DNA from 2 places in the Lysinibacillus sp. G01H genome. Region 1 is predicted to be linked to the other one. Evidence: riboswitches for the same ligand, from Rfam matches in the RefSeq annotation. Region 1 holds a riboswitch; the other holds the start of a gene.
What was found. A riboswitch is a leader RNA that binds a small molecule or an ion and turns the genes downstream of it on or off. The one in region 1 is predicted to bind S-adenosylmethionine.
Positions count from the first base shown of each region.

Region 2: another riboswitch for S-adenosylmethionine. It lies ahead of PSR12_RS02215 (MetQ/NlpA family ABC transporter substrate-binding protein); the one in region 1 lies ahead of PSR12_RS22375 (cyclase family protein).

Region 1 is NZ_CP118397.1:4,400,462-4,408,711, reverse strand. It holds gene PSR12_RS22385 (Cof-type HAD-IIB family hydrolase) at 1-551, shown strand, start outside; gene PSR12_RS22380 (DedA family protein) at 613-1,209, shown strand; gene PSR12_RS22375 (cyclase family protein) at 1,240-1,977, opposite strand; SAM riboswitch class I at 2,070-2,175, opposite strand; gene PSR12_RS22370 (YuzC family spore coat inner layer protein) at 2,257-2,661, opposite strand; gene PSR12_RS22365 (helix-turn-helix domain-containing protein) at 2,776-4,347, opposite strand; gene PSR12_RS22360 (ABC transporter substrate-binding protein) at 4,812-5,762, opposite strand; gene PSR12_RS22355 (MFS transporter) at 5,921-7,105, opposite strand; gene PSR12_RS22350 (winged helix-turn-helix transcriptional regulator) at 7,215-7,598, shown strand; gene PSR12_RS22345 (aldo/keto reductase) at 7,649-8,250, opposite strand, start outside.
Region 2 is NZ_CP118397.1:459,199-467,448, forward strand. It holds gene PSR12_RS02195 (alpha-hydroxy acid oxidase) at 1-979, opposite strand, end outside; gene PSR12_RS02200 (enoyl-CoA hydratase/isomerase family protein) at 994-1,773, opposite strand; gene PSR12_RS02205 (methionine ABC transporter permease) at 1,787-2,458, opposite strand; gene PSR12_RS02210 (methionine ABC transporter ATP-binding protein) at 2,451-3,476, opposite strand; gene PSR12_RS02215 (MetQ/NlpA family ABC transporter substrate-binding protein) at 3,584-4,414, opposite strand; SAM riboswitch class I at 4,503-4,608, opposite strand; gene PSR12_RS02220 (PPC domain-containing DNA-binding protein) at 4,731-5,237, shown strand; gene PSR12_RS02225 (pyridoxal phosphate-dependent aminotransferase) at 5,280-6,449, opposite strand; gene PSR12_RS02230 (carbon-nitrogen family hydrolase) at 6,546-7,340, shown strand; gene PSR12_RS02235 (PucR family transcriptional regulator) at 7,393-8,250, opposite strand, start outside.

The DNA.
Region 1 (8,250 bases):
TTGTCATACATAAAACTCCGATTGCCAAAGAAATTGTCCACAATGTACAGGCTTTTGCACAGGAACAGCAGCATAGCCTAACATTTTTTACAGAGCAGCTATCCATGAATAGCATACAAAGTCCAGTAGCTTTAAGAGCGATGCAAGAAACTTTATCTTTACGAGCTTTTCCACTTATAAATGAAAAAATTGTAGATGAAGAGGTTTTCCTCATGTGTTTATATGCGGATGAGCTGGCAGAAAAAAGATATACTAGCCAATTTTCGAATATATTTTTACAGCGTTGGCATCCTTATATAGTGAATGTCTTACAGCAGGATGTTTCGAAGTCTATAGCTATTAAAGCGGTGCTTGATCATTTTAATATTGACCCTAAGAATGCGATTGCCTTTGGGGATGGGGATAATGATATTGATATGTTGGAGTATGTAGGAGTAGGAATTGCTATGGGAAATGGTAGTAAAGCTCTAAAAAGAGCTGCCAATTTTGTTACAAAGAAATCTACGGATGGCGGTATCAATTTTGCTTTACGTCAGCTTCAAGTCATTTAGAGCGCTGAGGTTACACTATATATAGCAGGTAGATTTTAATAAATTTTAGGTGGGATGATTTATGGCACATCACGTGCAGTCTCTAATTGAACATTACGGATACTTTGGGATTATCGTGATTCTAATTGGAGGTATTGTTGGGGTGCCACTTCCTGATGAGGTGTTTCTAACTTATGTAGGCTATAGTGTTTACCGAGAAAGTCTTGAACACATTCCTGCTTTGGTCAGTGCAATGATTGGTGCGGTTGGAGGCATTACCTTAAGCTACTATATTGGTTATCGTTTTGGCTTACCGTTATTGCAGAAATATGGCCCTAGAATTCATATTACAGAGCAAAAAATTGACTTTACGAAAAAGATGTTTACAAAAATAGGACCTACCCTATTATTAATTGGCTATTTTATTCCAGGGGTACGCCATTTGACAGCATATATTGCGGCTATTAATAATTATCCTTATAGAAAGTTTGCGCTTTTTGCCTATATAGGGGCATTTATCTGGACGTTCACATTTATATCATTAGGAAAGATGCTTGGAGAGAAATGGCGATTTGTTGGATACTATTTAACTCATTATAGTATCTATCTTATCCTTTTATTTATTGTAGGGATGCTCATTGCTTACTTTTTATTCAAAAAAAGAAATGGACAAACATAAAAGTCGGTATACGCTATACCGACTTTTATGTTATGGCAAAATAGCAAATGAGCGCACAGGGAAGCCAGATGCTTTTTCTGGCTTAGGTACGATATTGAAGATGATAGCACCTTTCGCAGGTAGCTTGTCTAAATTAGTCATTAGCTCAATTTGATAGGTGTCTTGGTCAAGCACAAAATATTCGCCCTCTAGCTTGCCATTTTTACGAAAATCAGCAGCAGAGTCCGTATCGAATGTTTCATGACCAATTGCGCTTACCTTACGTTTTGTTAGTAAAAACTGTAAAGCTTCTAAACCCCAGCCAGGGATATGGTTATGTCCATCTGCATCCTTATTACTGAAAGCCTCTTTATCTGGCCAGCGCTTACTCCAATCTGTACGTAATGCAACAAATGTTCCTGCTTCAATTTCTCCATGCTTGTCCTCAAAATTAAGAATATCTTCTACACTTAATGTAAAATCATGGTTGCTCGCAGCCTCTTGTGATTTATCAATAACAACAAGGGGGAGAACAAGCTCTTTTAGTTCTAATTCTTCTAAGTAGCGAGTATCTCGCACAAAATGAATGGGTGGGTCGATATGTGTGCCATATTGACCAGGGAACGTGAATTGTTGAGCGAAGAAACCATCCTTATGAGAAAATAATGTTTCAAATTTAGCGTCCTCAAACATAAAAAAATGTGGTGAATTAGGGCCGAAAGTATGTGTTAAGTCAACCCACTGTTTCGATTTTAATAATTCCAATGCTTGCAAAAGTTCATTAGACATCGATTTCCCTGCTTTCTGTAAAAAATAGTGGTAAATAAAAAAGGAGTCCCCTAATAGAAGAGGACTCCTGCTTGAAACAACGGTAGTTCTTCTTCTCATCTTCAAGGCTGATCATTTTGCCAATTGGAATTAGCACCATACTGTTAGCTGGTTGCTGAGACTTCATCGGGCCAATCCCTCCGTCTCTCTTGATAAGAAAAGTAATATAAGAATTTTCAGAAATAACAATACAAACACTTTAGCATAGTTTTTTATAGTTTACAAGTTCACTAGGAATTTTCACCAATTCAAATTTAAGGTGACGCCACAACAATCATTATCAATAAGACGTATTATAAAACTGTCTGGTGTATAGTTTGTTTCAAATTTCACCGTAATGCCTGTTGATGTGATTAATTTTTCAACCTCTGTTTTATTTGAAAGTTGAGCAGCATTCATTAAATCATGTGCGAATTGTTGGGAGCTATCTATTTTATCCGTAAGTAATTGGGCTTGCTGCATCATCGCCTTCATCCGTGATGCTGAAGCTTTTAATTTGTGTGTATCGACAGGTGGAAAAGGATTATTGGTCGGCATTGCTAGGTGTTGCGAAAAGGGTCTAATGGCAAAATGATTAGCGATAGGCGATGTTGGATAATGATAGGGATGCACAAAATACGGATAAGGATTGTAATACAAGGTCATTCCTCCTATCCTATAACTGATAACTTATCTTATGTAGCCAAACGGCTTTCGGTGTTATTAGCAGTGCAATGTTTGTCCTAAACATTTAAAAAGGAAGCTAAAGTAAGCTTCCTTTTAGCCAAGTACATTCAAGACATCATCAATTTTTTTACTATGTGATAAAATGCCATAATTCATCCATGTTAAAAAGTCTACTTCATAGATACAGTTGCTTTTAACGGCAGCTAGGTTTTTCCAAGTAGGAGTTTTTAAAATAGCACGTTCCTCATTTTCATAAATGGAATGTTGTTTATCAAAGGTAATAAATAAATGATCAGCATCTAATTGCAACAATTGAGCAAATGTCAGTTGAACTTTACGTTGATTGTGCGGAATACTCCATACTAGTGAATGTGGCATTAAACCTAAGTCACGATATAAAATGGGGCCCGTATAGCCACATTCAGGGCCCGCGTATAGAGTAATGCCAATGGCTGAAATACGGAGAAATGCCACACTTTGCCCATAAACAGATTTGCTAAGAATTCCTTTTGCTTGTTGTACTTTATCTTCATATTGTAGGATTACGTCTTGCATCAAAGAGGTTTTTCCTGTTAGATCTGCAATTTTAAATAAAGTAGATTGCCAATTCTCTCCGGGGTGTGAGAGGTGGCAGACGGGGGCTACCTCATCTAAATGATGAAAGGATTCCCAACGCTCTATACCAGAATCTAGCATAATTAAAGTTGGCTTATAGTAAAGGAGTCGATCTATTTCTCTATTTTGTACATCGATATCTGGCACTTCCTGTAGACCTAAATAGTCTTGTTTTCCCCATTTTGAATGACTGAATTGAGCAATTGGCGTAATCCCAAGGGCAACAAAGAAATCTTCTAAGAATGGTGCAAATACACGTAGATGGCTGCCTTGATTTCTTCGATATTGTCCTGGAGAGATGCCGACATGTTCTTTAAAACGACGATTGAAATAATACTCATTATTAAATCCGACAGATTGGCTAATTTCAAATACTCGATCATTTGTTGTCATTAATAGTTGCTTAGCTTTTTCAATACGAATGTTAGTTAAATAGTGAAGAGGAATTTGTCCCGTAATATCTTTAAAAATACGCGTATAATTCCATCTTGGTACGTCAGCGAGCTGTGCTAGCTGTTCAACCGTCCACTCCTTTTCATAATGTTTATGTAAATGGTTAATGGATTGTTCAACAGATTGGCGATCATTTTTTTGCATCTGCTTGGGTATGGTTTGATGTAAGAGCAATAACATCAGTTCTTGAAAGTGCACATGCTGTTCAAAAATCGTGTGTTCATCCTCTGCTAACCGGTTCTGATAGATGACTTCTAGCAGTCTATGACATTGTGAAAAGGGGAGAAGATGTCGTTCGCTGATACTTGTAAAATGGCTATGTGAATTCTGACTATTACTGAGATTGACAATGTTGAATTGTAATTGATAAAAACAAAGGTGCTCACTTTGAATGTGGATACTAACCGTGTTATTTGGCGGTATCAATATGCACTTTTCTTCACTAAAATGAATGGTGTCATGATCTATTTCTAGCTTTCCGCTACCATTCATTACGATGAAAAGTGTATAGAAATCACTACTAATCAATAACTTTTTTGATGATTGAATTGCATAAGAGATATTTTGTAACGTATAAACATGTGTTAAGTTACCCATTGATAATTCACCCCTTTTTGTTGAATTGGCATAACAACACAAAGAAAGCCCTCATTAAGAGCGTTCTTCATGTTGTTGAAAAAGATCATATGACTAGTAGAAAAAGCCCATTTAGCAAGGCAAGGGGTTGATTTCCGCTCCTCCAGCGTCCTTTCCAGGGGGCGTCCGATGAGCCGCTTCACTCACTTACGTTCGCTCCAGGGTCTCATCTGTGACGCTAAATCCCCTTGGAGTGACGCTGGCTCCACTCCAATCAACTATGCTGCTAACGTGTCTTTTCTTCTTTCGTACTAGCAGTAGGGAACAAAAAAGTCTATTAAAGAGAGGATAGGCACTTATTTCAATGTGAAGAAGTGATGAGTGACAAAACCTATCCATTTTCTCCTTCACAAAAGTGCTATTGATTATTTTGTTTTTTAACACTAAACCAAAGAAAGCCCTCGTTAAGAGCTTTCTTTTGAAAATTATTTGACGAACCATTTCTCTAGATCATCATACTTTAGCAAATTGGCTGTGATTGCGCCAGATTGCCAATATGTGCGATCAGCAATATAGACATGCCCGTTTTTTACAGCAGGGAGTGTTTTCCATAGTGTACTATCTAACCACTTAATGGCTTCTTGGTTTTCTTTAGACTCCCATGTACCGTTTGAAGGGAAAAGGATGATATGATCCGCATCTAATTCCGTGATAGCCTCTTCCGATAAGACCTCTTGGGACTCTGCCATATTACGGGCTAATGGATGTGGTGTTAAGCCTGTCTCTGTGTAAATATAGCCAGAGTAGCGATTTTTAATGCCAAATAACGCTAATGTATTATCTGCTACATTTAGTCGTACAACAGCAACTGTTTCGTCTCCAATTGATTCATCTAGTTTTGCTTTTAAATCGGAAACACGTTGCTCATATCGATCAACCATTTCTTTTGCTTTATCTGGAATATTTAAAACATCAGCTATTGTTTTTGCAATTTCACGTGGATCTTGTAGAATATCTTCTTTCAAGCGGTAAGTCGGCGCTACCTTTGAGTATTCCTCATACTTTGCCTTGTCTGCGGCACCATCTACAATGATTAAATCAGGCTTGGCTTGTAATAATGTTTCCATGCTACCAGTAATGTCGAACTCAGGAACATCTAATCCTAAATAGTCCTGTTTTCCCCAAGATGGGTGATACCATTGCACAACGGGATTTACATCCAAAGCAGTTAAATAGTCTTCCAAATAGATAGCAGCTACACGCTGTGGATTTGTAGGAATTTCTACTTTTCCAAACTCGTCTTCTACAATTCTTGTATCTTTAGATGATTGTTCTTCTGTAGCTGTATCCTCTTTTACTTCATTTGAGCCACAGGCACTTAATACGAATATTAGTGCAAAGAAAACTACAAATGAAAAATATCGACCTCTACGCATTTTATTCACTCCTATAGATTTACTAAAACAGTAAGGGTATTCCCTTAAATCATAATGATAATCATTCTCGTTTGGTTCAAGTAAATTATAGGATACAACATATCAACAAACAATACACATTCTCTACTACTTTTTTATACAAAATGAAATTCAGAGAGTTATTGTTTTTTGTTATCGAAAAGTAACCATAAAAGTGTAACAATTGCTGCTAGCATAACCATCAGGAATCCGTATAGGGGCGTATGCGCCAACGATTGGTGGCGAATAATAAAACCCCCGATATATGAGCCTAAAAATATGCCTATGTTGAAAGCGGAAATATTCAATGCTGAGGCCATTGAAATTGCTGATGGAATATATTTTTCAGATAGTAGAACAGCATATAGCTGCAATCCTGGGACATTCATAAACATAAACAATCCCATTGTCAGCACCATCATTAATCCCATAATAGGTGATTCAAGAGTAAAACCAATGCCAAGTAATGCCAATGCAAGTCCAACAAAAATAATAAAGATGGAACGTAGTGGATTATGATTAGCAAAATGACCACCTAGAGTATTACCGATAGCTACACAGATACCATAGACAACTAGAATAATGACGACTGTATGTGGGGAATACCCCATATATTGCTCTAAAATAGGTGAAACATATGTGTAGACAACAAAAGCACCGCCGTATCCAATTGCGGTAATGAATAGTATTAAGATCATTCGAATATTGCCTAATACTTTGCCAATATCACGAATAGAGATGGGATTGCCTTTCGATAATTGGCTAGGTACTAACAATGCATTACTAAATAAACCGACAATTCCAATGACGACAATAAAAATGAATGACATACGCCAATCTGTTACTTGTCCAATAAATGTACCGAGTGGGACACCTGTTACAGTAGCTAATGTTAAGCCAGTAAACATAAAGGCGATAGCACTTGCTCGTTTATTTGGTTCCACTACATCGGCTGCTATAACAGAAGCGATGGACATAAATACACCATGTGCTAATGCTGAAATAATACGTCCGATTAATAGTAAAGCGAAATTAGGAGCTAAAGCGACTGCTAGGTTACCCATTATAAAAATGGACATGACAAGCAATAATACGGTTTTTCGATTAAGGCGGGATGTTAGGGCTGTTAATAATGGAGCCCCAACAGTTACCCCTAGTGCGTATATAGAAACGGTTAAGCCAGCTGTGCTAAGAGAAATACCAAAGTCATCTGTAATTAATGGTAAAAGTCCGACACTGATAAATTCAGTGGACCCTATACCAAATGCACTGATAGCAAGTGCTAGTAAGGTGAGTGTAGCATTTGGCTTTTTTGATTTTGACATTTTACTACTATCTCCTTTGATTTTTTTATTTTGTGTAGTAATATTCATACATACCAAAAAGATATGTAGAGTACTTTTAGTTACTTTTGTATATTACAGGAGGTTTACGATGCAAAAAGTTTACAATATTGGTGTCGAAGCTACACTAGAAGTTATTGGGGGTAAATGGAAACCAGTTATTCTTTGTCATTTAAACCACCATGGTAAAATTCGAACAAACGAATTTCGACGATTGATTCCAGGTATTTCACAAAAAATGCTCACAAACCAATTAAGGGAACTGGAGCAGGCTGGGTTAATCAATCGAAAGGTCTTCAATCAAGTACCCCCAAAAGTTGAATATTCATTAACACCTTATGGACAAGGAATGGAACCAATTCTGAACATGCTTTGTACGTGGGGTGAAAAACATGTTGAATTATTACAGGATAAAGGTGAAGATGTTCTGTTAAAACAACGTGATGATGATATCGCCATACAGCAAACATCATAGTGAGGGGAGAAAGAGACTGTCATATACAAGACAGTCTCTTTCCTCTTTTTTTATAGAGCAAAGTCAAATTCATCTGGATTTGGTCCAACACGTTGTTCACGATTCATCTCATTGATTAATGCCATTTCTTCGTCTGTTAAAGTAAAGTCAAAAATATCAGCGTTTTGCATCATACGCTCTCTACGTACTGATTTTGGAATTGTAATTACTCCATTTTGTACATCCCAGCGTAAAATAACCTGAGCATTTGATTTTCCGTATTTTGTTGCGATTTTTGAAATTGTTTCATCTTCAAGAAGTCCACCTTGCATTAAAGGTGCCCATGCTTCAAGTTGAATTTCATGCTTGTTACAGAATGAACGAAGCTCAGCTTGTTGTAAACGTGGGTGGAATTCCACCTGATTCACAACGGGTTTAACATGAGCAAATGACAGTAAATTTTCTAAGTGAGCAACAGTGAAGTTACATACACCGATTGCTTTGATCCTGCCTTGTTCATATAGATCTTCCAGTGCTTTCCACGATTCAGCATATTTATCTTTACCAGGCCAATGAATTAGATAAAGATCTAAATAATCTAAACCTAATTTTTTTAGGCTCTCTTCATATGCTGCAATTGTTTCATCATAGCTTAAACCATCGTTCCATACTT
Region 2 (8,250 bases), 740 kb from region 1:
CATCCGCTCCTAAAGAAAGTGCTTTTAAGGCATCCATGCCACGATATACACCACTATCTAATATAATAGGAATTTGTCCATTCACAATTTTCGCAATAGCGGGAAGGGCATCAAGTGAACCAATCACGCCATCTAATTGACGGCCACCATGGTTTGATACAATAATGCCATTAATACCATTGTCGATAGCTAGCTTTGCATCTTCAGGATGTAAAATTCCCTTCAATAATATAGGAAGGTTTGTACGTTTTTTTAACTCTCGAACATGCTCCCAATTAAGTGTTGGGTGGAAGATATTTTGCAAGACACCTTGTACATAGGACTCGAATGAATCATCAGGTAAAGAGGCTGTAAAAACGGGATCATTCATATAATTTCCTCTTGCATAGCCTAGCTTCAATGGTGAAAACTGATTGCGTACATCTTCTTCACGCCAGCCAAGCATTACAGTGTCGACAGTTAAAACGATCGCTTCAAATCCAGCTTCCTCCGCACGTGCAGCCATACTAAAAGCAATTTCTTCATTAGTAGACCAATATAATTGAAACCATTTTGTTGCAGAAGGCGCAGCTTGAGCAACTTCTTCAAGAGCAAAAGTGGAAACAGTGCTTTGTATATAAGGGATATTTAAAAACTGGGCAGCACGTGCAACGGCAAGCTCACCTTCATCGTGAACCATTCCGTTCATGCCCACAGGAGCAAAAAGCAAAGGAGTTGGATATGTTTTACCAAACAAATGAACGGATGTATCAACGTTTGACACATCATTTAAAAAACGGGGAACAATGGAATACTTCTCAAAAGCTGCTCGATTATTGCGCAGTGTTTGTTCACCGCCAGCACCTGAACGGATATAGCCATAAGGTCCAGCTTCGATTTTTTCCGCTACGGCCTTTTCTAAATCTGCAAAGCAAATGGGGAAGGGGGCTTGTGCAGTTATATTTTTTAAGAGTAGATCGCCATCAGTTATGTTTGTCATCGTTACTACCTCACTTATTTATTGAAAATAGGCTTTCTTTTATTTAAAAAGGCTTGAATACCTTCGTTATAATCGTCTGAACTAAATGAATCCAAAACTAACTGTGCCAACGCATCGTTTTCTTCATTTTCACCATCAACAATTGCCTGGATAACTTTTTTGATGCCAGTGTTTGCAATGGATGATTTACTTAATAAATGTTCAGCGAATTGCAATGTCGCCTCATCAATATCCTCCGGTTCGTGGAGGGCCGTGATTAAACCAATATTTTTTCCTTCTTCAGCTGTAAAAATAGTAGCTGTGTACAAAATTTCCTTTGCCTTAGCGACACCAACAATATTGATGAGACGTTTTGTGCTTTCTAAATTATAGACAATACCTATGTTTGCAGCGGTGATGCCTAGCTTACTCTTAGGTGTTGCTATTCTAAAATCACAAGCGTTTGCTAACTCTAATCCACCACCAATTGCTAAGCCCTGAATCATAGCAATTGTCGGGTGTGGAAATTTATAGAGAGCATCGATCGCCTTTAGAGCCAATTCATTATAGGCTTTGGCATTGTCTGTAGCATAACGAACATCTAAAAACTCGGTAATATCTGCACCGGAAGAAAAGGCTACTTCATTGACACCGCGAACAATTAAAAGTTTGATGGAAGAATCTACACTGAGCAGCTCTAGTTGGTCTACTATGGCTTGAAACATTGCCCTTGATAAAGAATTCCGTTTTTCCGGGCGATTTAATACTAACGTTGCAATATAGCCATTTTTCTCTACATAAATTTCGTTTGTCATCTTCATTCTCCTATTAGTCTTTTTTCAACTTCGCGGCGAAGCGGTTACCGATGGATTGAATGCTCTGCACAAGGATGATTAAGATAAAGACAGTTGCATACATCACATCAACCTCATAGCGTAAATGACCATAACGATAGGCAAGGTCACCTAAACCGCCAGCACCAACCATTCCTGCCATTGCTGTTGCACCAATTAATCCTATTGTGGCAATCGTTAAGCCTAATATAATAGATGGTCGAGCTTCACGTAATAGGACATGCCAAATGATATGGCGACGTTTAATACCCATGGCTGTGTAGGCTTCTACTACTCCTGAATCCACTTCTAAAAGCGCAGATTCCATCAGTCGTGCAATATAAGGAGCTGTGTAAACAACTAGCGGAACGATTACACCTTTAACACCAATTGTTGTACCTACAATTAACTTGGTAAAAGGTAAGATGAAGAATAATAAAATGATAAATGGAACAGAGCGAACAATATTGATAAATAGATTAAAAAACTGATAGAAAAATTTATTTTCAAAGGATTGTCCTGGTCGTGTTAAAACAATTAATAGCCCTAATGGAATACCAATCAGAATGGAGAATAACAATGAAATTCCGACCATTTGAAATGTTTCGATAATTGCTTTGCCAATAACATCTGACCAATCTGTAAAGAAACTTTGGATACTACTCATTGAACGCACCTCCTAATTCTTCCACTGCCACGCCATTTTCTGAAAAATAAGTTAACGCCTTTTGGACAATCTGCGTTTCGCCATGTAAATGCACCACAATATTGCCGACAATACCGTTTTTTAATTCAATAATATTTGCTGTTAAAATATTTGGTTGCACATCGTATACCTTAGTGACTTCTGCTAATAATGGCTTACCAGTACTTTCACCAAGGAATGTTAAACGGATTACACTTCCTGAAACATTTAATTGCTCAATAAGAGAGGGGGATAAATTACGTTGTGAAATTGTATTTAAAAACTTTCGCGTTGTAGGGTGCTTCGGTTTCGCAAAAAGTTCAATCGCTGTGCCAAATTCCACAACTTTCCCTGATTCTAGAACAGAAACCTCATCACAAATTTTTTGAATTACATTCATTTCATGTGTGATGAGCAGAATCGTAATGCCTAATTCACGATTAATTTTTAACAACAATTCAAGAATGGCTTCCGTTGTCTCAGGATCAAGTGCACTTGTTGCTTCGTCGCTAAGTAAAATCTCTGGTTCCTGTGCTAGGGCACGTGCAATAGCCACACGCTGTTTTTGACCACCTGAAAGTTGATTTGGGTAACTATCAAGTTTATCTGTTAAACCGACAATTTCAGCATACTTAGCTACTCGGTTTTTTACTTCCGCCTCTTTATAGCCTAGAAGCTTTAAGGGAACTGCAATATTATTGTAAACTGTTGCTGTTTTTAATAGATTAAAGTGCTGGAAGATCATCCCGATTTTTTGGCGTGTTTGACGTAATTCTTGAAGAGAAAGGGTCGTAATATCTACATTGTCTATCACTACTTTTCCTGCTGTAGGACGTTCGAGTAGATTAACGCAACGAATGAGTGTACTTTTACCAGCACCACTATAGCCGATTACACCATGAATTTGTCCCTTTTTTACATGAAGATTAATGCCATCCACAGCTTTTATGATGCCTTTTTTAGACTTGAATTCTTTTGAGATATTTTGTAATTGAATCATGCGACTGTTTGCTCCTTTCTCCACCTTCTAAAAAGCAAGAATCTGCTCGTTTTCCTATAGAGGAATTTCGACAGATTCTTCGGCTTTATAGAAGCTTCCTGAATGTATTACCAACTAGGGATTACTGAACCTTTGAATTCTTCTTCGATGAATTGACGTACTTCATCAGATTGGTAAGCCTCAACGAACTTTTTAATTGTTGGATCATTTTCATTTTCAGCACGTACAACAATATAGTTCACGTATGGAGAATCAGTAGATTCCAATAAAATAGAGTCATCTTTAGGGTTAATACCAGCTTCTAATGCAAAGTTTGTATTAATAGCTGCTACGTCTACTTCACTAAGTTGTTTAGGAATTTGAGCTGCCTCTAATTCAATGAATTTTAAATTCTTTTTGTTTTCTTCTACATCACGAATCGAGGCTGTTAAGTCTGCGCCATCTTTTAACTGAATATAGCCAGCTTCCTGTAAAACAAAGAGGGCACGCGCTCCATTCGTTGGGTCATTTGGTAAGCCAAACGTTGCACCGTCAGGAATGTCATCAAAGGATTTATATTTTTCAGAGTAGATACCCATTGGATTTAAAATCGTTTTGCCCACTGGTACTAAATCTGTATCATGATCTTTATTAAATGTATCCAGGAAAGGCTCGTGTTGATAGCTGTTCGCATCAAGATCACCTTCAGCTAAGGATGTATTAGGTAAAACATAGTCAGAAAATGATTTTAGCTCTACTTCTAGCCCGTTTTCTTTTGCTACTTTAGCGGCTACTTCTGCAATTTGTTCGTGTGGACCAGAAGTGACGCCTACAACGATTTTCTTTTCATCAATTCCTTCAGCTTGGCTTTTACTATCTTCTTTAGAGCCACAGCCTGCTAAAGCTGCTACTAATGTTAGACTTGCTAAACCTACTAAAAATTTATTTTTCTTTTTCATGAAAATACCTCCAAGATTGTTTTTATCGGTTTTTTGAAAATAAAAAAACTCTCTTACAAATTAAGAGAGGCTCATGAAAAGATGTCCTCTCTTATCTATCAAACGAAGTTCGTTTGCAGGATTTAGCACCTTCCTTTAAAAAAGGAGGTTGCCGAGCTTCATAGGGCCAGTCCCTCAGCTACTCTTGATAAGAGATTTATAATATTTTTTTGTAATTCCGATAGAACTAATATAATTTATAGGGTATAGTAAGTCAATAAATAATTTTTAAATTTTTTATATAATTATAATATTTCGACGCAAAAGAGGGATAACAATGTCTGTTAGAGTTAATTATGGTATAGGTTCATTTGGTAAGGTTATTAGTGCTCGTTTTCTAACGGGAACAGATATCATTGAAGGGATTGAAGCGCTTTGCGAAGAGAATAATATAGAGTCAGCCACAATTGTAAGCTGTATTGGCAGCTTTCAAAAAAGTAGCTTTGTTTATTTAGTGCCAGATGAAACAGCTCAAATTCAAGTTCGTTTTAGTGATGTGATGGAAAAAGAGGGACCATTAGAATTTATTCAAGGTTCAGGTGTGGTGTGTAAACGAGATGGTGGATATGAGACACATTTCCATGGCTCTATGAGCGATCAATGGGGTGTTGTATCGGGTGGGCATTTAATAAAAGGGGGAAACCCTGTTATTACTGCTGACATCGTGTTGGCAGAGGTACAAGGTATTCAACATATTCGAAAATGGGATGATGAAACAGGTCATGCTCAATTTTATCCATTAGAAAATGATTTAGGGCAACCAAGGAAAATTGAAAAATATTAATGATCCTGTAGCTAGGGATAGCTACAGGATACGCCCTCATCATTATCTATTAAACAATTGTAATTGCTCGATTCTATGGATTGCTTCACGTAAGCGCTCCTCACTAACTAGCAACCCTACGCGTACATAGCCTTCACCATATTGACCGAAGCCATTACCTGCTGCTACAGCGATATCAGCTTTTTCGAGCAAAAGATCAGCAAACTGTTCACTTGTATAGCCTAGTGGTACAGGAAGCCATGCGAAGAAGGAGCCTTTTGGAGCCGTAACATGCCAGCCAATTCGTCGAGCTTCTTCAATGAGTACATTGCGGCGACGCTCATAAGTAGCTCGTAGTTCATCCGAACATTGTTGGGAAGCTGTCAGTGCTACTGCTGCGGCTTGTTGAATGGCAGGGAATTGACTACAAAACAGATGATCCTGAATAAGATTAATAGCAGCGATAATCTCGGCATTCCCTACAGCGAAGCCTATACGCCAGCCAGCCATATTATAGGTTTTCGATAATGTATACATTTCAACTCCTACTTCTTTTGCACCCTTTGCTTGAAGGAAGCTAACTGGTTTATTACCGTCAAATCCTATTGCCCCATAAGCAAAATCATGTGATACGATAATATTGTGTTCCTTCGCAAAGCGAACAGTCTCTTCAAAAAACGCAAGTGATGCTGTACCTCCTGTAGGGTTGTTCGGGTAATTTAAGTAAAGAAGCTTTGCCTTTTCTTTCACTTCATCAGGTAATGCATCATAATCAGGTAAGAAATCGTTTTCGGCAAAAAGTGGCATCACTTCAAAATTGACATCTCCTAGTACGACACCTGATAGGTAATCTGGATAGCCAGGGTCTGGTAAGAGCATCGTGTCACCAGGGTTTAACACTGCTAAAGGTAGCTCAACTAGACCAATTTTTGTTCCACCGAGAATCGCTACCTCTGTATCTGGATTTAGTTCTACCTGATATTCACGTTGATAAAAGTCGGCAGCAGCTTGGCGTAATTCAGCGAGACCTCTAAATGGTGAATATTTGTGGTTTTGAGGATTTTCAGCCGCTTCCTGTAATGCTTGAATGATGTGAGTAGGCGTTGGCTGATCGGGATTTCCTTGCCCAAGGTTAATGACATCACGCCCTTCTTCTAGAGCCAAGTTTACTTTTTGTACAAGTGCTGCAAAAAATTGAGTGGGTAGTTGCTGTAGTTTTTTAGAGAATTCCATGCATGATCACCTTTTTCAGAATATAATAATTATTATTGAAGAATATGAAGCAAATAGTATTACTTTTTCTGTTAATTGTCTAGAGGAGGAATGGATATGAAAATCGGATGTATTCAATTAAATGTTGGCTTTGGCAAAGTTGAAGAAAATTTTGTGCTTGCTGAGGATAAGATTCGTGAAGCTGCAAAACAAGGGGCAGAAATTATTGTGTTACCTGAAATGTGGAATACAGGCTATGCTTTGGAAAAACTGTCTGAGCTAGCAGATATCAATGGTGAGCGGACAAAGGCCTTTTTGGCTAAACTTGCTAAGGAACTTGATGTACATATTGTAGGGGGCTCTGTTTCAACAAAGAAAGGCGACAAATTTTATAATACAATGTATACCTTTAATCGTAATGGAGAACTTGTTGGGGAATATAGCAAGGCACATCTTTTCCGTTTAATGGACGAGCATCTTTACTTAGAGGCAGGGAATGAAATGAATCGTTTTGCTCTAGGTGACATTGAAGCTGCTGGTGTTATCTGCTATGATATTCGCTTCCCAGAATGGTTACGAGCCCATGCATTACAAGGAGCAAAGGTATTATTTGTACCAGCGCAGTGGCCAACTCCAAGGATTGACCATTGGAAAACATTGCTACAGGCTCGGGCAATTGAAAATCAATGCTTTGTCATAGCCGTTAATCGTATTTCAAAAAAGGTAGAAAATTTTAATGGGCAATCCATGATTATTCAGCCTTGGGGAGAAGTACTTTGGGTTGGTGCTGAGGACGAGGAAATAGCGGTGATCGATGTAGACTTTTCTATTGTCGATGAAGTACGTGGAAGAATCCCTGTTTACGATGATCGCAGACCTGAACTGTATCAGGATGTAGTTGTGAAAGGGTAATAAAGGGCACGCTTAGGAAGGTAGATAGCCTTTTGAGCGTGCCAACTTTTTTCTAGCTCTTATCCTCGATCAATGAATTGGCTAGTAGCATAAATTCAAGTGTAATGCGGTTATGCCCATTCATAAAATTTTTACCTAGTAAACTTTCAAGCTTTTTTAAGCGGTGATAGAGTGTTTGACGAACAATAAACAATTGATTCGCTGTTTGCTGTTTAGAGCCATTTGTTTGTAAATACACCTGCAATGTTTCGAGAAGCTTACTATTATATTTTTCATCGTATTCAATAACTGGCTGTAAATAGTCGTAAATCACTTCCTGTAAATCCACTTGCATTTGTAATTTATAGATTAAATGATATAAATGCAGATCATCGTAAAAGAACGAGGACGTTTGTACTTTTCGACAAATATATAAGGTTTCTTGTGCAGTTTGATAGCTTTTAGGAATTTCATCTACATCACAAACAACCTTCCCAATAGCTATCTGATAACCTTGTGCTTGCTGCTTTTTATAAAATTCAGTTTTGGCCAAGGAGGAAAACATGTTGTTCAACATATCACGAATGGCTTTACTATCTTTTGTATGCAGTAAAATAAAAATAACATAGCTTTTTCTTTCAAATAAAAATGGAATAAAGCCATGTTGCTCAAACAGATTACGGTAATAAAGCTTACTATAGACAACATCCTCCTGTGCCTTTGTCAATGTATTAGGAGAAGCCAAAATAAAGACAGTGCCACTAGATTGTGTATAGTTAGCATAATGTGTAACGATAAATTTATAAATTTCCTCCTTAGACAGTTTTTGATCAATCCAATCAGCTAAAATCGAAGCATCCTCAATATTCTTTTTTTCCTCAATATAAAACTCTCGCATTAAAAGCTGTGCCAACGCTGTTGCCGTGCGATC